Regions from separate parts of the Streptacidiphilus rugosus AM-16 genome, predicted to be linked through region 3. Evidence: riboswitches for the same ligand, from Rfam matches in the RefSeq annotation. Region 3 holds a riboswitch; each other region holds the start of a gene.
What was found. Region 3 has a riboswitch for S-adenosylmethionine ahead of thrC (threonine synthase). Riboswitches for the same ligand answer to the same signal wherever they lie in the genome.
Positions count from the first base shown of each region.

Region 1: it holds a riboswitch for S-adenosylmethionine, as region 3 does, so the genes downstream of both, BS83_RS15940 (IclR family transcriptional regulator) here and thrC (threonine synthase) in region 3, are expected to answer to the same signal.
Region 2: it holds a riboswitch for S-adenosylmethionine, as region 3 does, so the genes downstream of both, BS83_RS18420 (aminotransferase class V-fold PLP-dependent enzyme) here and thrC (threonine synthase) in region 3, are expected to answer to the same signal.

Region 1 is NZ_JQMJ01000004.1:1,491,854-1,501,655, forward strand. It holds gene BS83_RS15910 (class I SAM-dependent methyltransferase) at 1-492, opposite strand, end outside; gene BS83_RS15915 (nuclear transport factor 2 family protein) at 496-966, opposite strand; gene BS83_RS15920 (helix-turn-helix transcriptional regulator) at 956-1,783, opposite strand; gene BS83_RS15925 (DUF2000 domain-containing protein) at 1,834-2,244, shown strand; gene BS83_RS15930 (hypothetical protein) at 2,263-2,712, opposite strand; gene BS83_RS15935 (NHL repeat-containing protein) at 2,770-4,458, opposite strand; gene BS83_RS15940 (IclR family transcriptional regulator) at 4,809-5,543, opposite strand; SAM riboswitch class I at 5,673-5,815, opposite strand; gene BS83_RS15945 (phosphocholine-specific phospholipase C) at 5,999-8,059, shown strand; gene BS83_RS15950 (ATP-binding protein) at 8,344-9,802, shown strand, end outside.
Region 2 is NZ_JQMJ01000004.1:2,043,085-2,052,886, forward strand. It holds gene BS83_RS18395 (C40 family peptidase) at 1-227, opposite strand, end outside; gene BS83_RS18400 (NYN domain-containing protein) at 410-1,804, opposite strand; gene BS83_RS18405 (hypothetical protein) at 2,007-2,273, opposite strand; gene BS83_RS18410 (rhomboid family intramembrane serine protease) at 2,401-3,204, shown strand; gene BS83_RS18415 (Lrp/AsnC family transcriptional regulator) at 3,262-3,543, shown strand; gene BS83_RS18420 (aminotransferase class V-fold PLP-dependent enzyme) at 3,557-4,924, opposite strand; SAM riboswitch class IV at 5,058-5,191, opposite strand; gene trpD (anthranilate phosphoribosyltransferase) at 5,420-6,493, opposite strand; gene BS83_RS18430 (response regulator transcription factor) at 6,621-7,037, opposite strand; gene ctaE (aa3-type cytochrome oxidase subunit III) at 7,330-7,950, shown strand; gene qcrC (cytochrome bc1 complex diheme cytochrome c subunit) at 8,020-8,823, shown strand; gene qcrA (cytochrome bc1 complex Rieske iron-sulfur subunit) at 8,820-9,802, shown strand, end outside.
Region 3 is NZ_JQMJ01000004.1:6,942,838-6,952,639, reverse strand. It holds gene BS83_RS40325 (carbohydrate ABC transporter permease) at 1-310, shown strand, start outside; gene BS83_RS40320 (cupin domain-containing protein) at 394-738, opposite strand; gene BS83_RS40315 (DUF3263 domain-containing protein) at 872-1,102, shown strand; gene otsB (trehalose-phosphatase) at 1,056-1,937, opposite strand; gene BS83_RS40305 (serine/threonine-protein kinase) at 2,130-3,818, shown strand; gene BS83_RS42660 (SprB repeat-containing protein) at 3,838-4,680, shown strand; gene BS83_RS40295 (alpha,alpha-trehalose-phosphate synthase (UDP-forming)) at 4,659-6,113, opposite strand; gene BS83_RS40290 (glucosyl-3-phosphoglycerate synthase) at 6,151-7,128, opposite strand; SAM riboswitch class I at 7,304-7,453, shown strand; gene thrC (threonine synthase) at 7,447-8,748, shown strand; gene BS83_RS40280 (MoaD/ThiS family protein) at 8,745-9,023, shown strand; gene BS83_RS40275 (cold-shock protein) at 9,399-9,602, shown strand.

The DNA of each region.
Region 1 (9,802 bases), 5.5 Mb from region 3:
TTCGTCCAGGGCCAGGCCGAACAGCGACATCGCCGAGTTCTCCGTGCCGTGCCAGATCGTCACCGCGACCCGGCCCCCTGGGCGGACCACCCGGCGCAGCTCCCTCAGCGCCGCCCGCGGGTCCTCCACGTGGTTGACCACGAAGTTGGCCACCGCGGCGTCGAACGCGTCGTCGGGGAACGGCAGCGCGGGGAGCACCGCGTGCCGGACCTGCGCGCCGGGGGCGTTGGCGGCGGCCAGGGCCACCATGCCCGGTTCGGCGTCCACCGCGACGACCTCGGCCCCGAGGGCCAGCGCGGCCGCGGCGACCGTGCCCGGTCCGGTGCCGACGTCCAGCACCCGCGTCCCGGCCCGTACCTCGGCCGCGTCCAGCAGCGCCCCGGCCGTCGCCCCGCACAGGGCCGCGAAGCTCCCCGCGTACGCGTCGGCCGCCCCGGCCCACATCCGCCGCTCGTGCCCGTCGAACTCGCCGGCCGTCGTCTGCTCCCCCATGGCCTACAGGCCCAGGTCGGACAGCGACGGGTGGTCGTCGGGCCGGCGGCCCGGCGGCCAGTGGTAGAGGCGCTCGGAGGCGTCGATCGGCAGGTCGTTGATGGACGCGTGGCGGGTGCGCATCAGTCCGCGCTCGTCGAACTCCCAGTTCTCGTTGCCGTAGGAGCGGAACCAGGTGCCGGAGTCGTCGTGCCACTCGTAGGCGAACCTGACGGCGATGCGGTTGTCCTCGAACGCCCACAGTTCCTTGATCAGCCGGTAGTCCAGCTCCCGCGCCCACTTGCGGGTCAGGAACCCGACGATCTCCTGGCGGCCGGTGACGAACTCGGCGCGATTGCGCCAGCGCGAGTCCGCCGTGTAGGCGAGGGCGACCTTCTCCGGGTCGCGGCTGTTCCAGCCGTCCTCGGCCCGGCGCACCTTCTCGATCGCGGTCTCCCTGGTGAAGGGCGGGAACGGCGGGCGCTCATCGGACATCGTGGCTCCTTGCCGGGAGGGGGGAACGCCGCGCGAAGCGGCCGGGGCTGACGCCGACGATCCGGCGGAAGTGGCGGGTCAGGTGCGACTGATCGTAGAAGCCGGCCTCGGTGGAGACGGAGCCCGCGGGGAGGCCGTCCAGCAGCAGCGCGCGGGCCAGGTCCACCCGGCGTGAGGTCAGGTACTGGTGCGGGGCCATGCCGAACTCCCGGGTGAAGGCCCGGACCAGGTGCGCGGGGCCGGCGTACAGCTCCGCCGCCGCCTGCTCCAGGGACACGCCCTCGACGACGCGGGCGTCGATCAGCTCCCGCAGCCGGTGGGCGACGCCGCGGTCACGCGGCGGCGTCGGCTCGGGGCCCGTGCGGCGCAGCAGATGCCCACGCAGCCGGCCGCAGATCAGCGCCAGCCGGCTCTCGGCCTCCAACTCCTCCCCGGGGAACCGCAGCGCGTGGTGCAGCCGGTGCACCCGGCGGCGCAGCAGCGGGTCGTCCAGCGTGGGGGTGTCCACGGCGGCGCCGATCAGATCCGCGCCCAGCGCCTCCGGCTCCAGGTACAGCACCCGCTTGCGGAAGCCGAGCGCGGTCGCGGCCCGGCCGTTGTGCGGCACCTGGGGCGGCAGCAGGCTGACGCGGTCGCTCGGCGCACCGCGTTCGTGGCGGTCCAGGTCGTAGCGGACCGCGCCGTCGTCGACGATCAGCAGCGTCCAGGTGGCGTGGGCGTGCATCGGGTAGCGGTGCTGGACGAAGTGCGCGTGGAAGACCTCGGCGATGCCCGGCACCTCGGGATGCCAGGCGGTGACCTCCTCGGCGGCGACCATGCAAAGAACGTACAAGACCGTTGCCCCGGTCCGCGAACAGACTTCGGAGTATGGACTTCGACACCAAGATCGCTGTGCTGCTCCGCGACGACCTGCTGCCCTGGCAGCGCCTCAACGTGACCGCCTTCCTGGTCAGCGGGATCGCGGCGGCGCTGCCCGAGCTGATCGGCGGGCCGTACGCGGACGCCGACGGAACGCCCTACCTGCCGATGTTCCGTCAGCCGGTGCTGGTCCTCGAGGGCTCCAAGGAGACGATGACCGCCGCCCACGGGCGCATCCTCGGTCGCGACCTGCCCCGGGCGGTCTTCACCGCGGACCTGTTCGCGACCGGCAACGACGACGACAACCGCGCCGCGGTGCGCGCGGTGCCGCGCGACCGACTGGACATCGTCGGACTGGCCGTGCACGGCCCGAGGAACGTGGTCGACCGGGTGCTCAAGGGCGCCAGGATGCATCCCTGACGCCGCCCCGGCGGCGGCTCAGGTCGCGCGTCCCGGTTCGATCAGCAGGTAACGGGATCGGCCCGCCCGGTAGAGCAGGGCGTCCCACCCGGCGCGTCCGGCGGCCTCGGCGGCCTCCCCGAGCCGGGCCTCGCCGGCGTCGGCCGGGCGCTCGCCGCGCCGGCTCACCCACTCCGCCCGGACGACCCCCTGACGCTCCTCGCTGAGCCGGACCCCGCTCGCCACCACCGTGCCCTGGCCGTCGACCCCGGCGAAGTCGACGCCCATCGCCTCCAGGGCGAGACCCACCGCCTGGACGGGGCGGTTCCGCTCCCAGGGCGCGGGCAGCTCGGGCTCCTCCGCCTGCGTGATCCGGCGGATCTGCCGCAGCGACTCCCAGGCCTGCGCGACCTGGGCCGGCCGGTCGGCGGTCAGCTCCTCGGGCCGCTCGTGGCCGGTCCGCGCGGCGAATCCGGAGACGCCCGTCACCCCGACCTCCCGACCTCGGACCTCGCTCCCTGGGGACGATCGTCGCAGACCCCACTGTCAGGGGCGCTGCGGCGGGCCGGCGAGCGGGGTCCGCACCGGCGCCGCGGCCCCGACCAGGACCACCAGCTCGTGGCCGCCGGGATTGGTCTGCACCGGGACGGTGCGCCAGTTGTTGGCCAGCCACACGTTGCCGGACGGGTCGATCTGCAGGCCGGTGTTCCTGACCAGGCCGTCGCTGGTGTAGCCGGTGGCGGCCGGGGAGATCGGCTGCCCGGTCCGGTAGCCGGGCGGGCAGGCGCCGACCCGGACGCCGCAGAGCTCGGCGAGTCGGTGGCCGCCGAAGTTCGCGACCCAGACGTGGTCGTCCCCGTCGATCGCGACGCCCCACGGGAGCACCAGCCCTCCGTTGGTGAAGGGGGCGGGCAGGGCCGTGCCGTCGGGGCGGATCATCACCATCCCGGGACGCGCTCCGGCCGGCGGGGCGGCGTTCAGCGCCGCCGCGAAGTCCGCCGTGGTGCCGCCCTCGCAGGGCACCGGCAGGACCTGGTCGTCCGCGACCCAGAGGTCGCCCTCCTGATCGGCGGCGATGCCCAGGGGCCGGTGCAGGCCGGGCGGGGTGACGGTGCGCAGCGGTCGGCCGTCGGGGGCCAGTTCGACCACGTTGTCGCTGCCGTTGCCGGTGACCCAGGCCCGTCCCTTCGGGTCGACGGCGATGTCGAAGGGCTTGACCAGCCCGGTGCCGCCGAGGGCGAGGTTGCGGGCCGAGGCGGCGTGCCCGTCGGGAACGCGGGTGACGCTGCGGTTGCCGCAGTTCGCGATCCAGATGTTCCCCGAGCGGTCGGCGACGGTGCCCTGCGGCTGGCTGATCCCGCCGAACCGCCATCCGGTCGCCGGGGACAGTGCCCTTCCGTCCGGGGCGAACTCGGACACGGAGTGGTAGTGCGGGCTCGGGTCGACGGTGCAGCCACGGCCCTGGAAGCCGAAGTTGGAGACCCAGGCGTGTCCGCTCCGGTCCACCGCGATGCCGAATCCGGCCCCGTAGAGGCCGCCGCCGCGGTAGGGCGCGCCCGGCAGGTCGCCCCCGGTCGGGGTGAGCGCGAGCACGGTACGGCCGCCGCAGACAGGGGTGAGGGGGTCGAGCACGAAGGGGTAGTTGTTGCTGACCCAGGCGTTCCCCGCGGCGTCGAAGGCGATGTTGCCCGGCCCGTTGATCTCGTGGCCGTTCCCGGCGTAGCGCAGGGCCAGCGTCCAGGCGTCGGGGGCCGCGTCGAGTGCGGGCCGGTAGACGGGCGCGGTGCGGGCCAGGGCGAAGAGCGCGGCGACCCGGTTCCACGGTGCGCGGGCGATGTCGGCGGCGGCCTGGAAGCTGTCGCCCGGCTTCGGCTGTCCGGGCGGCCGGGCGAGCCGCAGCAGTGCGTCGCAACCGCGGCCGCGGGCGCAGGACGCGAGCAGGTCGGCGAGGGTGTCGAAGGCGGCCAGGGTCGAGGTCTGCCGCCCGTTGGGCGGGGCGGCCAGCAGCGGCGCGATCCCGCCGGTGCGGACGTCGGCCAGGTTGTGGGAGATCGCGGCGGCGTTCGGCAGTCCTGGGCTGCTTCCGGCGACCTCGCCGCCGCGGGTGAACTGCGCGAAGGCGTACGCGGCCGCGACGGTGGTGCGCTCGTTCACCACGACGTCGGTGCCGGCCGGACCGCCGAGCGCGGCGGCGAGGCGCAGCCCCGGCCGCCCGTCGGCGGTCAGGTACAGCACCGCGGCCGGGTCGCGGGGCTGACGGTAGACCAGGTGGAAGCGGCCTTGCGGTCCGCTGCAGGCGTGCGCCAGCTCCTTCGGGCGCTCCCCGGAGCGCGTGCCCGCCTCGAGGAGCGTGACCCGCGTGTCCCGCAGCGGCGTCGCACCGCTGCGGACGGCGCCGTCCTGGGAGACCTCCGCACCGGCGGGGACGGCACCGGCGGGGTGCCACCGCCCGCGGCGCCCGCTCCCGCCCCCAGGCAGGCGAGCAGGGTGGCGACCAGCAGGGTCCGACGACGTCGACGCATGAGGGTACTGTCACCCGGGCCCCGCCCGTCCGGCCGGGGGCACGCGCGCGGCACGTCACCGAATCAGCCGGTTGCCCCACCAGGCGGCAGGCAGGCCAGGGCCTTGCTGAGCCGGGCGGCCGCCTCGACCACGGGCTGCGCGAAGTGCGCGCCGGGGTGCCGGGTGAGCCGCTCGATCGGCCCGGAGACGGTGACGGCGGCCACGACCCGGTTGGCCGGGCCGCGGACCGGTGCGGAGACGGAGGCGACCTGGGGCTCGCGTTCGCCGACCGACTGGGCCCAGCCGCGCCGCCGCACCCCGCTCAGCGCGGTGGCGGTGAACCGTGCGCCGCGCAGACCGCGGTGGAGACGCTCGGGTTCCTCCCAGGCGAGCAGGATCTGGGCCGCGGAGCCGACCTGCATGGGCAGGGTGACCCCGACCGGGACGGTGTCGCGGAGACCGGACAGCCGTTCCGCTGCGGCGACGCAGATGCGGGCCTCGCCCTGCCGCCGGTAGAGCTGGGCGCTCTCGCCGGTGACGTCGCGCAGCCGGGTCAGCACCCCACCGGCGGCGGCCAGCAGGCCGTCCTCACCGGCGGCTGCCGACAGCTCGCCGAGCCGCGGGCCGAGCACGAACCGGCCCTCGAGGTCCCTGGCGACCAGGCGGTGGCGTTCGAGCGCGACGGCCAGACGGTGGGCGGTGGGCCGCGCCAGGCCGGTCGCCGCGACCAGTCCGGCCAGGCTGTTCGGGCCCGACTCCAGGGCGCCGAGGATCAGGCTGAGCTTGTCGAGCACGCCGACGCCGCTCGTGTTCTCCATGGGTGGGGTACTCCAGTCTCAAATCCGGTGAGCGGCAGATCTGTTGCCTGCGCCGGCCCGAGAACGGGTACGCGGGTGCACCGGGCGGGGAAGCGCCCGGGCGAAGGACAGCACTGGAAGCACCGTGTCTCCTCATCTTTCCCGCGCCACGTTGGCGACAGGCCGGAGTTGGCACTGATCCCTGACGTCCCCGCGCGCGGTTCGCGCGCGGGATCGACCGGGGAGTTGCCGGGGCTTCGTAGGGCCGGTCCCTCCACCCCTCTGGATGATTCGGGAGGAACCCTACAAGATGCCACCGGCCGCTCACCAAACGACCCCTGCGCGCATCGCTCCGTCACGACACGTTCGCCGTCCCGAGGTCCGCCGACCACCGGCGCGACATCGCGAAGTTGTCCAGACAAGTTGTCCTGGTCCGCAACCCGAAAGCCCCCGCCCCCGACGTGTGAGGCCCGCCCATGACCGAGCTCAGCCGCCGCCGTTTCCTCCAGCTGTCCGGCGCCACCGTGGCCTTCTCCGCGCTCTCGCAGAGCATCGCGCGGGCCGCCGCCATCGCCCCGCAGGGCACCACCGGCAGCATCCAGGACGTGCAGCACATCGTCGTGCTGATGCAGGAGAACCGCTCCTTCGACCACTACTTCGGCTCGATGAAGGGCGTCCGCGGCTTCGGCGACCCCCGGCCGGTCACGCTGCCCAGCGGCAAGTCGGTGTGGCACCAGACCAACAGCAGCAACAAGGAGACCCTGCCGTTCCGGCCGCAGGTCGACAACCTCGGCCTGCAGTTCGTCCAGGACCTCAACCACGACTGGGCCGGCACCCACCAGGCCTTCGACAACGGCAAGTACGACAAGTGGATCCCCGCCAAGACGGCCACCAGCATGGCCTACCTGACCCGCCAGGACATCCCCTTCCACTACGCGCTCGCCGACGCCTTCACCCTGTGCGACGCCTACCACTGCTCGCTGATGACCTCGACCGACCCCAACCGCTACTACATGTGGACCGGCTACACCGGCAACGACGGGACCGGCGGCGGCCCGGTCCTCGGCAACCAGGAGGCCGGGTACAGCTGGACCACCTACCCCGAGCGGCTGGAGTCCGCGGGCGTCAGCTGGAAGATCTACCAGGACATCGGCGACGGCCTGGACGCCGCCGGCTCCTGGGGCTGGATCAGCGACGCCTACCGCGGCAACTACGGCGACAACTCGCTGCTCTACTTCGACAACTACCGCAACGCCCAGCCGGGCAGCGCGCTCTACGAGAAGGCCCGCACCGGCACGAACGCCGCCGCGGGCGACGGTCTGTTCGACCGGCTGGGGGCCGACGTCGCGGCGGGCACGCTGCCGCAGGTCTCCTGGATCGTCGCCCCCGAGGCCTACACCGAGCACCCCAACTGGCCCGCCAACTACGGCGCCTGGTACATCTCGCAGGTGCTGGACGCGCTCACCTCGAACCCCGCGGTCTGGGCCAACACGGCACTGTTCATCACCTACGACGAGAACGACGGCTTCTTCGACCACGTCGTCCCGCCGTTCCCGCCCTCCGGCGCCGCGCAGGGCCTGTCCACCGTCTCCACCACCGCCGACTGGTTCGCCGGCAACAGCAGCTACGCCGCGGGCCCCTACGGGCTCGGACCCCGCGTCCCGATGCTGGTCGTCTCCCCCTGGAGCACCGGCGGCTACACCTGCTCGGAGACCTTCGACCACACCTCGATCATCCGCTTCATCGAGCAGCGCTTCGGCGTGGCCGAGCCGCACATCTCCCCCTGGCGGCGCGCCGTCTGCGGCGACCTCACCTCCGCCTTCGACTTCACCGCCGCCAACCCCGCCCCGGCGACGCTGCCCTCCACCACCGGCTACCTGCCGCCGGACCACAACCGTCACGCCGACTACGTGCCCACGCCGCCGGCCACCGGCACGATGCCGGTCCAGGAGACGGGCGCCAAGCCCACCCGGCCGCTGCGCTACGCGCCCTTCGTCGACGGCGCGGCGAACACCTCGGCGGCCACCTTCGCGCTCACCTTCAGCGGCGGCGCGAACGCGGGCGCACAGTTCCTGGTCACCGCGGCGAACCGGACCGACGGCCCGTGGAGCTACACCGCAGAGGCGGGCAAGAGCATCGGCGACACCTGGAACACCAAGTACTCCAAGGGCGTCACCGACCTGACCGTCCACGGCCCCAACGGGTTCCTGCGCCGCTTCCGCAACCCCGGCAGGACGGCCGGACCCGAGGTCACCGCGCGCCACAACGCCGCCACCGGCAACCTCGACCTGACGTTCACCAACGCGGGCACGGCGAGCGCGGTCCTCACCGTGACCAACGCCTACGCCGGTTCCCCGGTGACCGTCACCGTGGCCAAGGGCGCGACGGTGACCCGGTCGCTGGACCTCGGCGGCTGCCGCAACTGGTACGACGTCACCGTCACCCAGTCCGGGCAGGCGGACTTCGTCCGCCGCCTGGCCGGTCACGTCGAGACCGGCGCACCCGGCCTCTCCGACCCCGGCCTGATCACCGCCTGACGCGGCGCCGCGGCCCCGGAGCCACCACGCTCCGGGGCCGCGGCGTGCCGCCGGTCCGCGCGCGGCGCATCCCCATGTTCGCCGCGATCGCATGCCGTCCGTGTACTGTCAGATCGGGAGGACGTTGGCCGGACACTCCCCGGACGCTTCGCCGCCGGGGCTGGCCCTGCACGGAACAGCACGACCAGACTGCCCGGGGCGGCCGGACGAGTCTCGTTTCCCGTACGAGTCCGTACACCGCCTGCACCACAGTCCAGCAGGAACACGACTTCATGGGGGGCGTCGTGGGTGAGCAGCACGGAACGGTTCCGGATCCGGACCGAGCCGCGGATCTGGCCGAGTTCATCGGCGCGTTGGGGGAACTGCGTGTGTCGGCGGGGATGCCGTCCTACCGGGCGCTGGCCAAAAGGGTCGGGCCACGGATGCGGCCGCCGCGGGTGATGTCGCCCAACACGCTCGTGGACGCGTTCAGGCCCGAGCGGCGGCGTCTCGACCTGGATCTGGTGGTCGCGATCGTCGGGGCCCTCGGCGAGGACGAAGCCGCGGTCGACCGCTGGCGGGAGAGCTGCCTCCGGGTGCACCGCGACGCCAGGACGCAGGCCCCGGCGGGAGCCGAGCGGAGGAGGCGCGCCGTGGACGGGGCGCCGGCCGAACTGTCGGCGGATCTCACCGACTTCACCGGACGCGTGAGCGAGGCGGAAGAACTGGTCGCCGCCCTCGGGACGCCCCCGTCCGGGCCGGCCGCCCCGGTGGTCCTCTCGGCGATCAGCGGCGCGGGCGGGATGGGCAAGACCACGCTTGCCGTTCATGTCGCCCATCGGGTGCTCCGGGGGTTTCCCGACGGACAGCTCCAGGCCGACTTCCACGGCACCGAAGCCGTGCCGACGGCTCCCCACGACGTCCTCGCCCGCTTCCTCCGGTCGCTCGGCGTCGCACCGGCTCGCATCCCCGTCGATCCCGACGAGCGCGCGGCCCTGTACCGCAGCCTGCTCGCCCAGCGGCGGGTGCTGATCCTCCTGGACAACGTCAGGGACGCGGCGCAGGTGCGCCCGCTGCTTCCCGGCGCGGGACCGAGCCGGGTCCTGGTGACCAGCCGAAGCGCCCTCCCCGGCCTGGACGGCGCGCTCCGGATCACTCTCGGCGCCCTCGGCCCTGACGAGTCGTCGGAGCTGTTCACGAACATCGTCGGCCACCCTGTCGTCTCCGCGGAACCGGACGCCGTGCAGTCCCTGCTGGAGATCTGCGCGGGCCTGCCGCTGGCCGTCAGGATCGCCGCGAGCCGACTGGCGACCGGGCTCCACCCCAGCGTAGGCGAGCTGGCCCGACGCCTGGCCGACGAGCGGTCACGGCTGGACGAGCTCACGGTCGAGGACCGGGCGATCCGGACGACCTTCTCGGTCAGCTACCGGGGACTGCCCGAGGACCAGGCCCGGGCGTTCCGGCTGCTGACGGTCAGCGACTGCCCGTCGTTCACGGTCCCGGCTGCGGCCGCGCTGCTCGCCCTGCCCGCGGACGTCACGCGGCGGCTCCTGGACGCGCTGGTCGACATCCATCTCCTGCAGTCCTCGACGCCGGGACGGTACGTGTTCCACGACCTTCTCCGGCTCTTCGCGGCCGAGTGCGCCCAGAGAGACGAGACTCCGGCCGCACGGGACGCGGCCATGCACCGGCAGCTGCGCTGGCACCTGCACACCAGCGCGGCGGCGTCCCGGCGCATGAACCCGTCGCGCCGTCATGTCATCG
Region 2 (9,802 bases), 4.9 Mb from region 3:
CGCGCCTGCAGGGCCTGCTGCTGGCTGTGCGCGGTGTTGTACTGCTCGGTGATGTCCGAGGCCGCCTTGCGGTCGGCGTCGACCTGGGTCTTGGCATCCTTGGTCGAGATCGTCGGGGCCGCCTGCGCGGCCGTCTGCGCCGATATGGCCACGACGGTCGCCGCTGCCGCGGTCAGCACGGAGACACGGGCACGGCTGACCTGGCGAGGACGGCGGTGAGAAGCCACGACGAATGCAATCCCTTCACACACGGAAACGCCCGCATGCACGAAGAGAGAACACGAGTACGGACGTTGAGTGGAGAGAATAGTGAGGTTCGGGCCTCGTTGTCTCCCCCGGTACCCCGCTCTCTTAACAAAGCCTCAAGATCGCGGCCCGGCACCGGGCTCGAACCCTACACGCACCGGACTCAGGTGCGGACCAGGCGGCGGAGAAGCATCGTGGACGGAACGGGCCTTGCGCCCGATTTGCGTACTCCGTCCGCGACTTCGCGGTCCGTGGAGACCACCACGACGGGCCGGCCCTCGGGCTCGGCTCGGACCAGGCGACGGATCAGCTCGTCCGCCGTCTCCCCGGTCCGGCTGAACAGCACCCTGACCCCGCGCGGCGGCGGCGCCATCGGGATCGGGCCGTCCAGGTCCTGGCCGTCGAAGACGCAGGTCACCTCGGCGCCGGTCTGCACCGCCACCAGGCCGAGCCCGCGCAGCAGTTGCTGACGCTGGCGGTCCAGCGGCATGTCCGGCCAGCCGGTCTTGGTCACGTTGTAGCCGTCCACCAGCAGGTGCACCTGCGGCAGTTGGAGCAGCTGCTCGAGCAGCGCCGGGTCGTCGCCCTCGATCGCGCGGCGGGCGACGTCGTGCGGGGACGCGGCCACCGGCGAGACCGCCTCGACCGAGTCGGCCGGACGACCGCTGAGCGGCGCGAGGCCGAGCTCGCGCTGGAGCCCCTGCGCGCCCTGCACGACCGTGTCCAGCAGGAGCCGCAGCCGCATCTCCTCGGCGGAACGGCCCTCCCGCGCGGCCCGCTTGGAGGCCTCCAGCGCGGCCTCCAACTCGGCGACACGGTGCTTGAGTCGGCGCACCTCGCTGTCCTGCGCGCCGCGCTCGGTCGCGCCGGTCGCCCGCAGCGCGTCGAGCTCCGCGTTGGCCTTCCTGGTCGCCGCCTCGGCCCGCTTGGTGTCGGCGGCCAGCGAACGCAGCTGGCGACGGAGGCTGTCGCCCTCCTTCTTCGCGCTCTCCAGCTCGACCTTGGCCCGCTCCGCGTCCGCCCGCACGACCGCGCGCAGTTCGGCCAGCTCGCTCTGGAGCTTCTCGGCCAGTCGGGCCGACTCGGCGGCGTGCCCCTCGTGCTCGGCGCGCTCCACCTCCTCGCCGACCTCGCCGACGATCCTGGCCCAGCCCGCGGTGCGCAGCAGGTACGCGGCGGCGGCGACGTCCTGCGGATCGGCGGCGGCGGGAACGGCCCCCGCCTCCAGCGCGGCCACCAGGTCCGGCTGGCCCTGACGCACCCGCTCGGCGATCCGGGCTCGGAAGGCGGGCTCGGTCTCCAGCGCGGCGGCGATGGCGGTCGCCCCGCGCTTGACCCTGGCCTCACGGGTGAACTTGACGTACGGCCGGAGCCTGACCGGCAGTTCGGCCGGGGTCAGGCCGCTGAGGCCGTCGGCGGCGATGCCGACGACGCGCTTGCGCACGCCCTCCGGCAGCGGCCGCTCCAGCGTCTCGCCGGCCGAGGCCTCGGGCGCGGCGGGGAACTCGGGCGCAGCAGGAGGCGCGGGCGGGGCGGGAGGCGCGGGCGGCTCGGGCAGGGCGGCGCCGGGCACGGCGACGTCGCCGCCCCCCTCGGGCGCCTTCGCCTGATCTCGCTGCTCCACGTGCTCCGCTCCGATCCGCTCCGGGGGTCCTCACCGCCCGGACCGCCATTCTCCCCGCTGCCGCCCCCCGCCCGTCACTCCGCCACGTTCGATCAGCCCCGCGCCCCGCCGAGGGCCCCGAGCCCGCCCAGAGGCCTCAGGCCCGCTTGGCCTGCTCCGCCGCCTCGGCCGCCGCGCCCGGACGGTCCACCAGCTCGATCTGGTCCACGGCGTTGCACCAGCGGCAGCGGACCGACTCGACGGTCTCGGTCAGGACCTCGCGCTCCTCGACGTTCGGCTCTCCGGCCAGGTCCAGGTGGACGAACTCGACGACCCGCGAGGAGCGGGTGACGTCGAAACGGGTCAGGTTGCCGCAGAGCGTGCAGCGCCACCTGGTCGCCTCGGTGGGAAGCGGAACGGCCATGGCGAGATCCTCTCGTCGGTCTCTGTACCTGAGAAACCCTATGGCCTCGGGGATGCGCGCGGAGACCGTCCCCCACACGCCCCAGCGGTCGGGTGTCAGATTCGTCCCGACAAGGAATGCTTTGCCCATGGTGAGCCTGGCAATTCCGGAAAGCGTTCCCCGCCCCGTGCCGTACCTGCCGGTGGCGACCTACGCGCTGATCGTGCTGTGCGTGGTCGTCTTCCTGGTCGGCCCGGTCTCCGGCCTGGACCCTTTCTACGGCTCCGGCGCCGCCCGCGCCTGCGCCCAGACCGCCTACTACCACCGCTGGGGCGTCATCCCCGCGGAGCTGCTGCACAACGCGGCCCGCCCGCTGCACCTGCCGCCCCGCTGCCCGGCGGACAACGGGCTGCCCAAGATCCCGGCGCTGTCGGTGCTGACCGCGATGTTCGTCCACGGCGGCTGGGTGCACCTGGCCGGCAACATGCTCTTCCTCTACGTCTTCGGCGCGATGGTGGAGGAGCGCGTCGGCCCGCTGGCCTACCTGCTCCTCTACATCGCCCTCGGATACCTGGCGACCTACGGCTACGCGCTCGTCGAGGCGGGCAGCCCCGGCGCGACGCAGACGCTGGTGGGGGCGTCGGGGGCGATCGCCGGCATCCTCGGCGCGTATCTCTGCCTGTATCCGCGGGCCAGGATCACCAGCCTGATCCCCCTGCTGCTCTTCCTGCCGCTGCGCTTCCCCGCCTGGCTGGTGCTCGGGTTCTGGGTCGCGGTGCAGTGGCTCTCGGTCCGGGCCACCGACCCCGCCGTGCCCGGCGTCGCCTACGCGGCCCACCTGATCGGCTTCACCGGCGGCCTCGCCTTCACCTGGCTGCTCTTCCGCTACCGCGCCCGCCGCCCCGGCGGCCTCGGCCTCACCGCCGCCCTCTCCCGCCTGCGACGGCGCTAGACGGTCGGACAGGCCCTAGCATGAGCAGGGCCCGCCCCCGCCGACAGGAGACTCCGCGTGATCACCGCCATCGTGCTCGTCAAGGCCAGCGTCGACCAGATCCCGGAGATCGCCGAGAGCATCGCCGCGCTCGCCAACGTCACCGAGGTCTACTCGGTCACCGGCGGCTGGGACCTCATCGCGATGGTGCGGGTCCGCGCCCACGAGGAGCTGGCCGAGGTGATCCCCGGCCAGCTGAACAAGGTGCCCGGCGTCGCCCACACCGAGACCCACGTGGCCTTCCGCACCTACTCCAGCCACGACCTCGACGCCGCGTTCGCCATCGGCCTGGACGACTGACGAGCCGCTCCGGTCAGCGGCGGGTGTCAGGGACGCAGCGGCCGCCCTCGGTCCGGTAGGACCACTGCGCGCCCTCGCTGACCAGCTCACGCACCGCGGCCAGGAAGCGGTCGACGTGCTCGTCCGGCGTCCCCGCGCCGAAGCTGACCCGGATCGCGTTCAGGCTGCGCTCCCCCGGCAGCGACGCCTCCGGCGCGCCGCACTCGGACGGCGCCGCCTCCTCGCCGCCCAGCAGGGTGCGGACCAGCGGGTGCGCGCAGAACAGGCCGTCGCGCACACCGATGCCGTACTCGGCCGACAGTGCGGCGGAGAAGTGCGAGCTGTTCCAGCCCTGCACGACGAAGGAGAGCACGCCGACGCGCGGGTGGTCCTCGCCGAACAGCGTCAGCACCCGCACCTGCGGGATCCCCGCCAGCCCCTCGCGCAGCCGCTCGACCAGCTGCTGCTCGCGCGCCTGCAGCGCCTCGAAGCCCGCCTCCGTCAGAGCCCGGCAGGCGGAGGCGACGGCGTAGGCGCCGATCACGTTCGGCGAGCCGGCCTCGTGCCGGGCCGGCCCCTGGTGCCAGTCGACGGCGACGGAGCCGTCCGCCTCCCGCGCCACGGTCCGGCTGGCGCCGCCGCCCGCGAGGTAGGGGTCGGCCGCGTCCAGCCAGTCGGCGCGCCCGGCCAGCACGCCCGCGCCGAACGGCGCGTAGAGCTTGTGACCGGAGAACGCCACCCAGTCCACGTCCAGCTCGCGCACGGACACCGCGTGGTGCGGCGCCAGCTGCGCGGCGTCGAGCACGATCCGCGCGCCGTGCCGGTGCGAGACCTCGGCGAGCTCGGCGACCGGCCAGATCTCGCCGGTCACGTTCGAGGCCCCGGTGACGCAGAAGAGCTTGGGCCCCTCCCCTGCGGCGGCGAGCGCGGCGTCCAGTGCGGCGACGGCCTGCTCGGGCGAGCGCGGCGCGCGCAGGTAGGTGACCTCGAGGCCACGGCCGGGCCAGGGCAGCAGGGACGCGTGGTGCTCGGTCTCGAAGGCGAAGACCCGGGTCCCCGCGGGCAGCGCCGAGGCGAGCAGATTGAGCGAGTCGGTGGTGGCCCGGGTGAAGACGACCTGGTCGCCCTCGCGCAGGTCCAGGAAGTCGGCGACCGCGGCGCGGCTCTGCTCGAACAGGTCGGTCGACAGCTGCGACAGGTACCCGGCCCCGCGGTGGACGCTGCCGTAGTAGGGCGCGTAGGCGGCGACGTCGTCCCACACCCGCTGGAGCGCGGGCGCGCTGGCGGCATAGTCGAGCGCGGCGTAGGTGACCTTCTCACCGGAGACCAGCGGCACCTCGACGTCCCGGCCGAGGACGGACAGGGGCTGACAAACCTCGACATTACGGGCGACGACAGACATGGCGGTACCTCCGGGGAAGCGCGCACGGTGCGCGTGGGTATGGCAAAGAAGCCCCTGCTGCGGGGCAGTGACGGAGAAGAGGAGGCGCTTCGGCCTCTACCGCATTCGCTTCGACATGGGTACACCCCTCGGAGATCCGCGCTTGCCCGACGGCGATTTTCGCCGCAGGCCTGGTCGTCACCCGGAGGCACCCCACCACGGTCGGAGGGTTGCCGGACAGCGAGCCGGGGCTTCAGCGGCTGACGCCGCGTGCTGTCACTCGTGACCTGGTCAGGAGTATGCCAGAGGCCCACCAGGTGAGCGACGGGCGTTTCAGCATCTGAGAAGTTGCACTACCCCAGGGGCGCGGGGAACGGCGCGAGAAACCACCCTGTGCGGATGGTCCTCAACGCGCAGGGCCATCCGCTCGTCAGTGGTTGTTCGCGCACTTCCCCGCGCCCCTGGAAGTGCATGGTCGTCCGCCTGCAGACGCTCGCGCCCCCTAGGGGAGTGCGACTAGCCGTTCGCGGTCTCGCGGGCCCACTCGGCGAGCTTGCGCTCCGCCGCGCCGGAGTCGAGGGACTCGGCGGTGCGCAGCATCGCGTCGCGCAGCTGCTCGATGAACGGGGCGTCCGTCTGGTCCAGCGCGACCAGCGCCGACGCGCTGTTGAGGACGACCGCGTCGCGGATCGGACCCTGTTCGCCCTTGAGGATCCGGCGGGCGACCTCCGCGTTGAACGCCGCGTCCGCGCCCCGGAGGGACTCGATCGGGGCGAGGGCGATCCCCACCTCGCGGGGGTCGAAGGAGAACTCCTCCACCGCGCCGCCGCGCACCCGCCACACCGTCGACGTGCCCGTGATCGTCAACTCGTCGAGGCCGTCGTCACCCCGGAACACCAGCGCGGAGTTGCCCCGCCTGGCCAGCACGCCGGCGATCAGGCCGGCCATGCGGCGGTCGAAGCAGCCGACCGCGTTCGCGCCGACGCGGGCCGGGTTGGTCAGCGGGCCCAGCAGGTTGAAGAAGGTGGGGATGCGCAGATCACCGCGGGCCGTCGCGGCATGCCGCATGGAGGGGTGGAAGACCGGGGCCGGGCAGTAGGTGATGCCCGTCCGCGCGCCGACCTCGGCGACCCGCTGCGGGGTCAGGCCCAGGTTGACGCCGAGCTTCTCCAGCACGTCCGTGGCGCCGCTGGCGCTCGACGCCGCGCGGTTGCCGTGCTTGGCCACCCGCGCGCCCGCGCCCGCCGCGACGATCGCCGACATGGTCGAGATGTTCACCGTCTTGGCGCGGTCGCCGCCGGTGCCGACGATGTCGACGGCCGGGCCGGGGACCTCGATCAGCGTGGCGTGCGCGTACATCGCCTCGACCAGACCGGTGATCTCCTCGACCGTCTCGCCCTTGGCCCGCATCGCGACCATGAACCCGGCCACCTGCGCCGGCGTCGCCTCGCCGCTGAAGATCTGGTCCATCGCCCACGCGGTGTCCGCCGCGGCGAGATCCTCGCCCGCGAGCAGCGGGATCAGGATGTCGGGCCAGGTGCGCACCCGCGCGGGGTCGTCGCCGCCGTACGCAGGATCGGGGTGCACCATGGCTGTCGCCTTTCGAAGGCCGGGTCGGTTCGCTGAGGACCGGCCCAGCCTATCGAGGCGCACACCTCTCAAGACGCAAGATCTCACGCGCCGAGACGGGGGTTCTCAGCCCGACCGGCCCGCTCGCTCAGCCCGCCAGGGCCTTCGCGCCGCCGGCCCGCAGCAGGGCGCAGGCCGTCTCGGCGAGGGCCACCGGGTCGACCGGCGCGGGGACGGCGGCGTCGGCGTGGCTCCAGGTGGCCAGCCAGGCGTCCTGCGGGCGGCCGATCAGCACCAGCACCGAGGGGCACTGGTAGATCTCCTCCTTCAGCTGCCGGCACAGGCCCATGCCGCCCAACGGCACCGCCTCGCCGTCCAGCACCAGCAGGTCGATCCGCTTCGCGCCCTTGGCGTGCGCGTCCATCGCCCGGACGACCGCGGGGGCCGTCGCGCACTCGAGGTAGGCGATCTCCGGCAGCTCCGCGTCGGGCCGCTTGCCGAGGGCGAGGCGGACCTGCTCGCGGGTGTTGCGGTCGTCGCTGTAGACAAGGACGTTCAGTGCCATCGCTCGTACTCCCCCTGAGGGCTGAGTGTGATCGGGACCACTGCGGGGTGCTCGGTCCGGATGCTACTCGCGTCCCGCGCGCCACGACAGCCCACTCCGGTCAGCGGCACCTGCTTCACTACTTCGGGGGACTTCCGGACTCCGCGGGCCCCGACGCGCAAGCGCGACACGCCGCCGAAAGCGGCTCGGACGGCCGGAATGAAGGAAGATCGAGGAGGTCGGAGGGTACGTCACCCCTCGGACACACCGAGGAAGACCCCCCGGCGTTAGTGCGGAATAAGGGACCGACATAATGTCGGTCGTGGCGACAGCAACTGCAGTAGAAACCGGGCACGCGCACGGTTCGGTCAACCGGCCGAACCTCACCAGTGTCGGAACCATCGTCTGGCTGAGTTCCGAGCTGATGTTCTTCGCGGCCCTCTTCGCGATGTACTTCACGCTTCGTTCGGTGACGGGTACCGCCTTCTGGCACTCGCAGAACGAAGCCCTGAACGTTCCCTTCTCCTCCGTGAACACCACGATCCTGGTGCTCTCCTCGTTCACCTGCCAGATGGGTGTCTTCGCCGCCGAGCGCGGCGACGTGAAGAAGCTCCGGTCCTGGTTCATCGTGACCTTCATCATGGGCTCGATGTTCATCGGCGGTCAGATCTACGAGTACACGGAGCTGGTCAAGAAGGACGGCCTCTCGCTGTCCTCCTCCGCCTACGGCTCGGTGTTCTACCTCACCACCGGCTTCCACGGGATGCACGTGACGGGTGGTCTGATCGCCTTCCTGCTGGTGCTCGGTCGCACGTACGCGGCCAAGAGGTTCACCCACGAGCAGGCGACCGCGGCGATCGTCGTGTCCTACTACTGGCACTTCGTCGACGTGGTCTGGATCGGCCTCTTCGCGACCATCTATCTGATCAAGTAGGCAGGGTCGGACCGTCCTGACGGTCTACCAGACTCCAGACGCTCCAGATCCTCACACCGGGGTTAATCCGTGAAAAAGCTCTCCGCACGACGGCGCCACCCGCTGGCAGCGCTCGTCGTCCTCATCTTCGCCCTGGCGGTCACCGGGGGGCTGTGGGCGGCGCTCGCGCCGACCAGCAGTGCCTCCGCCGACGCCAGCCAGTCCCTCCAGGTCGAGGAGGGCAAGCGGCTGTACCAGGTCGGCTGTGCCAGCTGCCACGGCCTGAACGGCGAAGGCACCAAGGACGGACCCACCCTGGTGGGCGTCGGTCAGGCGGCCGTCGACTTCCAGGTCGGCACCGGCCGCATGCCGGCGCAGCAGCCCGGCGCGCAGGTGCCGAAGAAGAAGGTCATCTACAGCCAGGGCCAGATCGACCAGCTGGCGGCCTTCGTGGGCACCCTGGGCGCGGGCCCGGCGGTCCCCTCGGCCGACCAGTACAACGGCGGCGACGTCGCCAAGGGCGGCGAGCTCTTCCGCACCAACTGCGCCATGTGCCACAACTTCGGTGGCGCCGGCGGCGCGCTGAGCGAGGGGAAGTACGCCCCGAGCCTGGCCGGCGTCAGCCCCAAGCACATCTACGAAGCCATGCTCACCGGGCCGCAGAGCATGCCCCAATTCCCTAACTCCACCATGCCGGAGCAGCAGAAGCGGGACATCGTCGCGTACGTCACCCACACGACGAACTCGAACACCAACCCGAGCTACGGCGGGATGTCGCTGGGCGGCATCGGTCCCGTCTCCGAGGGTCTGTTCGGTTGGATCTTCGCGCTGGGCGCCCTGATCGGTATCGCGATCTGGATCGCCGCCCGCACCCCCAAGGCCAAGAAGTCATGACGAGCCAGGACAACATGTCTGAAGAACACCTGCCGGAGGCCCACGGCCACGGCGGCGGAGCCATCGCCGGCAAGGACGGATACTTCGCCGACCCCGGTCTGCCGCCCCACGAGCACCGCCGTACCGACATCGACGAGAAGGCCGCCCGGCGTGCCGAGCGTCAGGTCGCGATGTGGTTCCTGCTGTCCATGGTGGCGACCGTCGCCTTCATCGCCAGCTATGTCATTTTCAAGCCGGGTCCGACGCACCACGTCTACATCTGGCCCGTCGGCAACGTCTCGCCGCTGAACTTCGCGCTCGGCGTCTCGCTCGGCATCTCGCTGTTCGCCATCGGCGCCGGCGCGGTCCACTGGGCCCGCACGCTGATGTCGGACGAGGAGCACATCTCCGAGCGGCACCCGATCGAGGCCACGCCCGAGGTTCGCGAGCAGGTCTTCGCGGACTTCCGCCAGGGCTCGAAGGAGTCCGGCTTCGGCCGTCGCAAGCTGATCCGCAACACGATGATCGGCGCCATGGCGATGGTCCCGCTGTCCGCGGTCGTGCTCTTCCGCGACCTCGGCCCGCTGCCGGAGAAGAAGCTGGACACCACCGGCTGGAAGGCCGGGATGCAGCTGAAGAACATGAACACCGGCGAGCCGATGAAGGCCTCGGACGTGCAGGTCGGCACGCTGACCTTCGCGATGCCGGCGGACCTGAGCCAGGACGACGAGGACTTCCAGGTCCGCATCGCCAAGGACGCGCTCATGGTGATCCGGCTGGAGCCGGGCGACATCAAGGACAAGAAGTCCGCGGACTGGGGCTACGACGGCGTTCTCGCCTTCTCGAAGATCTGCACCCACGTCGGTTGCCCGATCAGCCTCTACGAGCAGCAGACGCACCACGCCCTCTGCCCGTGCCACCAGTCGACCTTCGACCTGTCGGACGGCGCTCGCGTCATCTTCGGTCCGGCCGGCCACGCGCTGCCGCAGCTGCAGATCGG
Region 3 (9,802 bases):
GATCGACGGCACCAGCCGCATCGGCGCCCTCTTCAAGGTCACCCTCCCCCTCGCCCTCCCCGGCGTCGTCACCTGCGTGATCTTCACCTTCATCACGGCCTGGAACGAATTCATCATGGGCCTGATCCTCATCAACACCCCCTCCAAACAACCCCTCACCGTCGGCATCGACTCCATGATCGGCGCCTACAACCCCCAGTGGAACTACATGTTCGCCGCCTCCGTCGTCGCGATCATCCCCGTCGTCATCCTCTTCGCCTCCATCGAACGCCACGTCGTCTCCGGCCTCACCGCCGGATCCGTGAAATGAGCTGACACAGGGACAATGCAGAGAGGGAGGGGCGGCCACTGTGCGGGTGGCCGCCCCTCCCTCTCTGTCGTTCCGCCGCAGTCCTACGGCAGGGTGATGTGGTACGCCTTGCGGAGCGTCTCGTGGACGGTCCAGGTGGTCTCGTCGCCCTCGCGGAGCACGCAGGCGTCGCCGGGGCCGACGTCGAAGGTGGGGCCGCCGGAGACGGCGATGGTGGCGCGGCCGGAGACGACGACGAACAGTTCGTCGGCCTCGGTGTCGGTGACGACGCCCGGGGTGATCTGCCAGATGCCGCGGATCTGCTTGCCGTCCTCCGACTCCCACAGGACCTTGCCGGAGACCTCCGGCGTGCCGGAGAGGATCTGGCCGGGGTCGAGCGGGTCCGGCTCGAGTTCGGCGTCGGGGATGTGTACGGCGAAACTGGTCATGGTTCCGACGGTAGTCCGTGCAGGTGGGGCGGGGGAGCAGCAGAGTGCGTCAGAGGGGACCGGCAGAATGACAAGTCGTATGGTCGGGTAGACGGAGCTGTCGGACCGGAGCTGTCGGAGTGGAGGGGCACGGGTGGCGGACGAGCTGAGCGCGCGGGAGCGCGCGGTGCTGACCTTCGAGGGGCGTCCGTGGCGGACGCGCGGGGCGAAGGACGCGGCGATCCGCGAGGAGCTCGGCCTGTCGCCCACGCGCTACACGCAGGTGCTCAACGCCCTGCTCGACCGGGAGGCCGCGCTCGCGCAGGAGCCCGTGCTGGTCAACCGGCTGCGGCGGATCCGGGAGCAGCAGCGGGCCCGGCGCTGATCGCGTCCGCCAGCGCGTCCAGCAGCGCGACGACCCCGGCCGGACCCGGCACGGTGAGGTCCGCGCGGTCCGCGATCGCGGCCAGCGGCGGCTCGCCCGTCGCCGGAGCGCTGTAGGCGAGCACGCCGGGCAGGCCGCCCGCGCGCAGCTTGTCGACCGCGTCGAACGCGGCCACGTCGCCCAGGTCGTCGCCCGCGTACAGAACCGATCCGGCCCGCTGCTCGGTCAGGAAGTCGGCCAGGGCCACGCCCTTGTCCATGCCGGGCGGCCGCAGTTCCAGCACCATCCGGCCCGGCTCGACCGCAAGGCCGTGCCGCGAGGCCAGTGCGCGCAGCGGCGCCTCCAGCGCGGCGAGGGCCGCGTCCGGGTCCTCGGCGCGGCGGGTGTGGACCGCGACGGCCCGGCCCTTGTCCTCGATCCAGGTGCCCTGCCAGGCCCCGGCCGCGTCGAGCGCGCCGGGCAACTCCCCGCGGAGCGCGGCGATCCCCGGGTGCAGTGCGGGCGCCCTGACCGCACCGCTGCGGGCGTCCCAGCGTTCGGCGCCGTAGTGGCCCAGCACGGTCAGCTGCTCGAGCCCCGCGACCCCGGCGAACCCGCCGTACCGCACGGCCAGCGCGGCCGGGCGGCCGGTGACCACGACGACGCCGCCGATCAGCGGCGCCAGCCGCGCCAGCGCGGGGGCCGCCCCGGGATGGGCGCGGGCCTGGTCGGGGTCGGCCACGATCGGGGCCAGCGTCCCGTCGAAGTCGAGGGCGACGACCGCGCGTTGGGGCGCGGCGAGCAGCGCGGCCAGGCCGGCGGCTCCTGCGGGGGTGCTCGGCTCGGGAATACCCATGCCCACGACCATAGCCGGTGCCCGCCGCCCGACCGGCCTCGTTCGAACAGGCCCGGGCGGGCTTCGTCGGCACACGAAGGGGGCGTGTGCGGAGCATCATCGTTCCACTCCAAGCAGGTAACCGGCCTGTCACAGCGGCTGCGTTTCGCCCGGTTCGGCGCTATTTTCTCTGACCGAGTAGGGGGGACGGGGATGGACTGGATCGTTCCGGGGTACCGACACACCCGGGAGCTGGGATCGGGCGCGAGCGGCCGCGTGGTGCTCGCGTTGCACGAGGAGACGGGCACGCCCGTCGCGGTGAAGTACCTGGGCGACGACCTGCGTGCCGATCCGGACTTCCTGGCGGAGTTCCGCGAGGAGGCCCGGCTGCTCGGCGACCTGGAGACGCCCTACGTGGTGCGGCTCTACGAGTACGTCGAGGGCCCGGCGGGCGCGGCGATCGTGATGGAGCTGGTCGACGGGATCGCGCTGCGCGCGCTGCTGAAGCAGGCGGGCGCGACGGGTCCGGAGGCGGCGCTGGTCGTGCTCAAGGGCTCGCTGCTGGGCCTGGCGGCGGCGCACGCGCTGGGCGTGGTGCACCGCGACTACAAGCCGGAGAACGTGCTGGTCGCGGCCGACGGTTCGTCCAAGCTGGTCGACTTCGGCATCGCGGTCAAGACCGGCGACGCGGGCGGCATCGCGGGCACCCCTCCGTACATGGCCCCCGAGCAGTGGACCGGCGACCCGGCCTCGCCCGCCGCGGACGTCTACGCGGCGACGGCGACCTTCTTCGAGTGCCTGACCGGCTCGCGTCCGTTCCCCGGCGTGACCTTCGCCGAGCTGGTCGTCCAGCACACGACCTCGCCGATCCCGGACGAGCTCGCCCCCGAGGGCGTGCGTCCGCTGATCCGCCGTGGCCTGGCCAAGCACGCGACCGACCGCCCGGAGAGCGCGGCGGCCTTCGTCGACGAGCTGGAGGCGGTCGCGGGCGCGGCCTACGGCCCGGAGTGGGAGGAGCGCGGCCGCAAGAAGCTGGCCGCGCTGGCGGCGGCGCTGCCGCTGCTCTTCCCCTCGGCCGGCGGCGGCGCGCCGACCAGCGGCACGACCGCGCTGGCGCGCACGGTGCTGTCGTCCGCGCCGAGGCGGCTGCCGCGGAAGATCCTGGTCGGCACCGGGACGGGCATCGTCCTGGTCGGCGTCCTCGGCGGGGTCGCCCTCGCGGGCGGCAACGCGGGCAACCCGAAGATCACCGGCGGCCCGACCCCGGTCGCGGTCACCTCGATCACCCCGACCGGCCCCGTCAGTGTCTCGCCGACGGCCTCGGCCAGCCCGAGCGCCAGCGCCTCGCCGTCCACCTCGGCGAGCCCGAGCGCGAGCCCTTCACCGACAGCGGGCCACTCGGCGTCCCCGCCCTCCGGCTCCACCCCGACGCCGACCCCCACCCCCACACCGACCCCCACGCCGACGGCGACCCCGACGCCTCCGGCCGTGCTGAACGTGCCGAACGTGCTCAACCTGACCGTCTCCGCGGCCGACGCGGCGATCAAGGCCGCGGGCTTCAACCCGAACAACGTGACCGTGGTCCCGGACTGCCTGACGGCTCGCCAGAAGATCTTCACGGTCCATGACCAGACCCCGGCGGGCGGCAGCAAGGCCAAGCCGACGGCGCAGTTCCAGCTGACGGCGACCTCCAACACCTGCATCGCGTACCCCTACGTGACCGGCACGGACGGCGGGCAGGCGTTCAAGGCCCTGGTGGCGGCGGGCTTCAGCTCCGGCAACATCACCATGACGTCGTGCAGCTACGGCGGCGTCGTGACCAGCGAGAGCCCCGCCTACGCGCGCCAGTACCTGCTTCCGGACACGAAGATCAGTCTCACGCTCCAGTGCAACATCGGCTAGCCAGAGAGGTCAGCAGCACATGACTCCCGAGGACTCCGTGCCCGCTGACGAGGGCACGATGCACCTGAAGCTCCCGCCGCACGACGCGCCGCCGATGGACGCCGCGTCGCTGCCGGACGAGGGCACCGTCCGGCTGGGGAACGTGCCCGAGCAGCCGGAACGGGGCACCGTGCGGCTGGGGAACGTGCCGCCGCAGGCCGATCAGGGCACCGTGCGGCTCGGTGGCGTGCCGCCGTTGGCTCCGGAGCCCGAGCCGGTCGGCTACATCGCCTCGGTGATGGCCGCGTCGGCGGCCGAGGAGGCCGTGGCCGCACCGGCGGTGCAGGCCGCACCCGCCGCCGACCCGGGGCTGATCCGCTTCGGGCCCGGCGTGCCGGACCCGAAGACCGCGCGCACCATCGCCGTCTGGAAGGGCCAGGCCGCGCCCGAAGCCGCCGCCCAGCCCACCGAGGAGCGGAAAAAGCGGGCCTGGCTGTTCTGGGTGCCGGTGCTGCTGGTCTTTCTGGCGCTGCTGGCCTGGTGGCTGCTCAGGTTCCTCACCCCGTCCACCGTCGGACTGACCGGGGCGAGCATCACGGTCGAGCCCACCGCCGTGACCTGCAACGGCAAGGCGACCATCACCGCCACCGTCACCACCGACGGCAAGGCGGGGAGCTTCCAGTACCACTGGCTCCGCAGCGACGGCACCGACAGCGGCACCCTGACCGAGACCGTCGCCTCCGGCACGCACCAGGTCGAACTGCCGCTGATCTGGACCCTCTCCGGGCCCGGCGACTTCCACGGCACGGCGACCCTGCTGGTGCTCGGCCACCCCGCCATCAAGCCGTCGACCTCCTTCGACTACTCCTGCACCTCGGGCTGATCGCCCGTCAGGGCGTGCAGCTGCTCCAGGAACCACCCGGTGGGCGGCAGCGCCGTGCTGGCCTCGGCCAGCCGCTTGGTGCGCGCCGCCCGCTCCTCCTGGGGCATGTTCAGCGCCGCGTGCAGGGCGTCCGCCGTGGCGATCACGTCGTAGGGGTTGACCGTCAGCGCGTCCTCGCCGAGCTCGGCGTGGGCGCCCGCCTCGCGGGAGAGCACCAGCGCCACGCCCGTGTCGGAGACCACGGGGACCTCCTTCGCGACCAGGTTCATGCCGTCGCGGATCGGGTTGACCAGCGCCACGTCGGCCAGCCGGTACGCGGCGAGCGAGCGCGGGAAGTCGTCGTTCACGTGCAGGATCACCGGCTGCCACGAGGCGGTGCCGAACTCGTCGTTGATCTCCTGGGCCGTGCGCAGCACCGCCGCCGTGTACTCGCGGTACTCCGGCAGGTCGTGCCGCGAGGGGTAGGCGAAGGCGATGTGCACCACCCGGTCCAGCCACTCCGGCCGGGTGCGCAGCAGGTGCTGGTAGGCCTGCAGCCCGCGGACGATGTTCTTGCTCAGCTCGGTCCGGTCCACCCTGACGATCGTGCGCCGGTCGCCGACCGCCTCGCGCAGCCCGGCGAGCCTGGCGTCCACGTCGGGCCTGTGGCTGCGTTCGCGCAGGAAGTCCGCGTCCGCGCCGAGCGGGTGCACGCCCAGCTGCGTCGTCCGGCCCTCGTGGGTGACGGCCAGTGAGTCGCTGACGGTCGCTCCGAGCACGGCCTCGCAGCACTGGGCGAAGGTCCGCGCCCAGCGCTCGGTGAGGAAGCCGGCCCGGTCGGCGCCGAGGATCCCGCTCAGTACCTGCGCCGCCACGTCGTCCGGCAGCAGCCGGTAGTAGTCCGGCGGCGCCCACGGAGTGTGCGAGAAGTGGCCGATCCGCAGGTCGGGGCGGAGTTCGCGGAGCAGGCTCGGTGTCAGCGACAGGTGGTAGTCCTGGACGAGAACCGCCGCACCCGGCGCCGCGCAGGTGGCCAGCGCGTCCGCGAAGGCGCGGTTGTACGCCTCGTACGAGGCCCACTCGCGGCGGAAGTTCGCGCCGAAGACGGGCTTGGTCGGCGTGTCGTACAGGAGGTGGTGGACGAACCAGAGGGTCGAGTTCGCGATGCCGTTGTAGGCCCGGGTGAAGGTGCCGGGATCGATGTCCAGCATGTGCACGTCCGGGTCGGTCAGGCCCTGCCGGGCCGCCGCGCGGTCGCCGTCGGACAGGGCCGCGCAGACCCAGATGCTCTCCTGCTCGGTGCCGATCGCCGACAGGCCGGAGACCAGACCGCCCCCGCCGCGGCGCGGAGTCAGCGTGCCGTCGTCCTCGATCGTGAAGGAGACCGGGCCTCGGTTGGACGCCAGCACGATCGGCGCGGTCGTGGCGGCTGTGGCGGTCGTGGTTCGGGCCATGTCAGTCAACCTTGCCTCGGACGGGTACGGGCAAACCTCACTCCGCCGGGTGGGCCCCCTGCGGCCGCCGACGGCGGTACTCCGGCACGGTCGCCACCGGCGGGCGCTCCACCAGGGCGACCTCGGTGGTGCTCGGGGTGAAGCCGGCCGCGGTGCGGTGGAACTGCACCAGCTCCGGGGTGACCAGCTCGTCCGGCGTCTTGAGACGGTCCAGGGCGGTCCGGTAGATCGTCGCCGCCATCCGGCCGAGCGCGGGCGCGTCCTGGTGGCGGTGGTGCCGGACGCCGACGTCGACCTGGGCCAGCGCGTCCAGGCCGACCAGCCCCAGCGCGTCGACCAGCAGGCCGAGCTCGACGCCGTAGCCGGTCGGGAAGGGGAGCCTCTCCAGCAGCGAGCGCCGTGCCGCGTACTCGCCGCCGAGCGGCTGGACGAAGCCGGCCAGCAGCGGCCAGTGCAGGTTGAGCAGTGGGCGGGCCACCAGCTCGGTGACCCGGCCGCCGCCTGCCGGGATGGAGCCGGCCTCGGTGTCGAAGGGCCGGTCGTACATGGCCTTGACGAAGGAGACGCCGGGATCGGTCAGCAGCGGGCCGACGATCCCCGAGACGAAGGTCGAGTCGAAGGCGCGCAGGTCCGAGTCGACGAAGCAGACGATGTCGCCCGTCGTCACCAGCAGCGAGCGCCAGAGCACCTCGCCCTTGCCCGGCTCGACGGGCAGCCGCGGCAGGATCTCGTCGCGGTGGACCACCCTGGCGCCCGCCGCGGTGGCCTCGGCCGCGGTGCGGTCCACCGAGCCGGAGTCGACCACGAGCAGCTCGTCCACCAGGGGCAGGGCTTCCATCAGGTCGCGGCGGATGGCGGCGACGATCTCGCCGACGGTCTCCTCCTCGTCCAGCGCGGGCAGCACCACGCTGACCGTCGCCCCGCTGCGTCGCTTCGCGTCCAGCAACTCGGGCAGGGGCCGGTCGGCCGCGCTCCACGAGCGGCGGCGCAGCCAGTCCTCGACCTGGTCCAGCACGGGTCTCCCCATCTCTCGTGGTGATCCTGCCCGGTCGGCGTCCGTCGTCTCGCGTCTCGGACGGCAATGAGCGGTCGGTGGGCCTTCGGTTACAGTCTTGAGGACGAGGCGGACCGCTCGCACATTGGGGTCCGGCTCGAACAAATGCGCCGCGCGCGAACGCGCGACGCCATAGCGCTCATCCAGAGGGACTGAGGGAACGGCCCGTCGAAGTCCCGGCAACCCCCCTGCCAGGTCGCCCCGCAGCGTACACACGCCGCGTGGCCCAGGTCGGGAAGGTGCCAATTCCGGCCCGTGGCGAAACGCGCCCCGGGGAAGATGAGGAGAGAGGTTCTCGCCATCATGGCTCCTGTCAGCCACACCGTCGCCCCCGACGCCTTCGGCCCCGCTGTGGCCCTGTCCTGTCGCGAGTGCGGAGCACGCACCCCCCTCGCCCCCGACTTCGCCTGCACCGAGTGCTTCGGGCCGCTCGAGGTCGCCTACGAGCTCCCGGCCGGCGACCCGGAGGGCCTGCGCAAGCAGATCGAGAACGGCCCCGCCAACATCTGGCGCTACGCCCCGCTGCTGCCCGTCTCGCCCGACGTCGCCGAGCGCCCCAGCCTCAACCCGGGCCTGACCAAGCTGGTCAAGGCGAACAACCTGGCCCGCGAGCTCGGCGTCACCGGCTCCCTCTACGTCAAGGACGACTCCGGCAACCCGACCCACTCCTTCAAGGACCGGGTCGTGGCCATCGCCGTCGAGGCCGCCCGCACCTTCGGCTTCACCACGCTCTCCTGCTCCTCCACCGGCAACCTGGCCGGCGCGGTCACCGCCGCCGCGGCCCGCACCGGGCTGCGCGCCTGCGTCTTCATCCCGCACGACCTGGAGGCCGGCAAGGTCGTCATGGCCGCGATCTACGGCGGCGACGTCGTCGGCATCGACGGCAACTACGACGACGTGAACCGCTTCTGCTCCGAGCTGATCGGCGACCCGGCCGGCGAGGGCTGGGGCTTCGTCAACGTCAACCTGCGCCCCTACTACGGCGAGGGCTCCAAGACGCTGGCCTACGAGATCTGCGAGCAGCTCGGCTGGCGGATCCCGGACCAGCTGGTGATCCCGATCGCGTCCGGCTCGCAGCTGACGAAGATCGACAAGGGCCTCAAGGAGCTCATCGCCCTCGGTCTGGTGGAAGAGAAGCCCTACAAGATCTTCGGAGCCCAGGCAGAGGGCTGCTCGCCCGTCTCCGCCGCCTTCAAGGCCGGCCACGACGTGGTCCGCCCGCAGAAGCCGGACACCATCGCCAAGTCGCTGGCCATCGGAAACCCGGCCGACGGCATCTACGTGCTCGACATCGTCCGCCGCACCGGCGGCGCCGTCGAGGACGTCGACGACGAGCAGGTCGTCGACGCGATCGGCCTGCTGGCGCGCACCGAGGGCATCTTCGCCGAGACTGCGGGTGGCGTGACCGTCGGCGTGCTGCGCAAGCTGATCGAGAGCGGTGTGCTCGACCCGGCCGCCGAGACCGTCGTGCTCAACACCGGCGACGGCCTGAAGACCCTGGAGGCCGTGGCGGACGCCGCCCGCCCGACCGCCGTCATCCGCCCCACCCTTGACTCGTTCCGAGAGGCAGGCCTCGCATGAGCGTCAACGTCCGCATCCCCACCATCCTGCGCACCTACACCGGCGGCAGCGCCGAGGTGAAGGCCGAGGGCGCCACGCTGGCCGAGGTGATCAAGGACCTGGAGGCCAACCACGCGGGCATCGCCGCCCGGCTGCTGGACGACAACGGCAAGCTGCGCCGCTTCGTGAACGTCTACGTGAACGAGGACGACGTGCGCTTCGCCGACGGCCTGGAGACGGCCACGCCGGAAGGCGCCGGCGTGTCGATCATCCCGGCGGTCGCCGGCGGCTGCTGACAGCTTCGCCGACAGGCGCACGAAGTCGGTGCACCCCTGGCAGGGGTGCACCGACTTCGTCATTTCCTGATGTTTAAGAGGAGTAGAGTGCTCCTGTCCCGTCCGTCGAGGCGGTCGATCCATTCTTTTTCGAGCGGCAATATGTCGGACCCGTCCGATATGTCCGGCCCGAATTGCTCCCCTTTGCGGGTTGATGCTGCGAATGTCTCTTAACTTCTCCTGAGAATTCCCCGGCTTGTGCTCTGTTGCTCAGGGCAGCGGAGTGGATACATTCAGCGTCGATCGGGGCTTGGCGTCTGCAGCCCGCAGCGTTCCGCCCGGTCCGGTTCGCGGTGTGCGGACCGTGAAAGGGCCAGCACAATAGGGGAGTTTGGAATGGCTCAGGGCACCGTCAAATGGTTCAACGCGGAGAAGGGGTACGGCTTCATCGCGGTCGACGGTGGTGCGGACGTGTTCGTCCACTACAGCGCGATCCAGATGGACGGGTACCGGTCGCTCGAAGAGGGCCAGCGGGTTGAGTTCGAGATCTCGCAGGGCCAGAAGGGCCCGCAGGCGGACATGGTCCGCGTGACCGCGTAACGCACCCACGGCAGCCGGCGACCGCTGACTGAATCAGGACCCGCAGAGCTCGTTCCAGCTCATCCCGGCGAAACGATGCATCCACGCAGGTCTTCCTGAACGGCCCCCACCCGCACGGGTGGGGGCCGTTCTGCCGTCGGGCTGCGTACTGAGTCGCATGCTGAGTCGCTTGCACTCAGGGGGGTCGAGTGCTAATCATT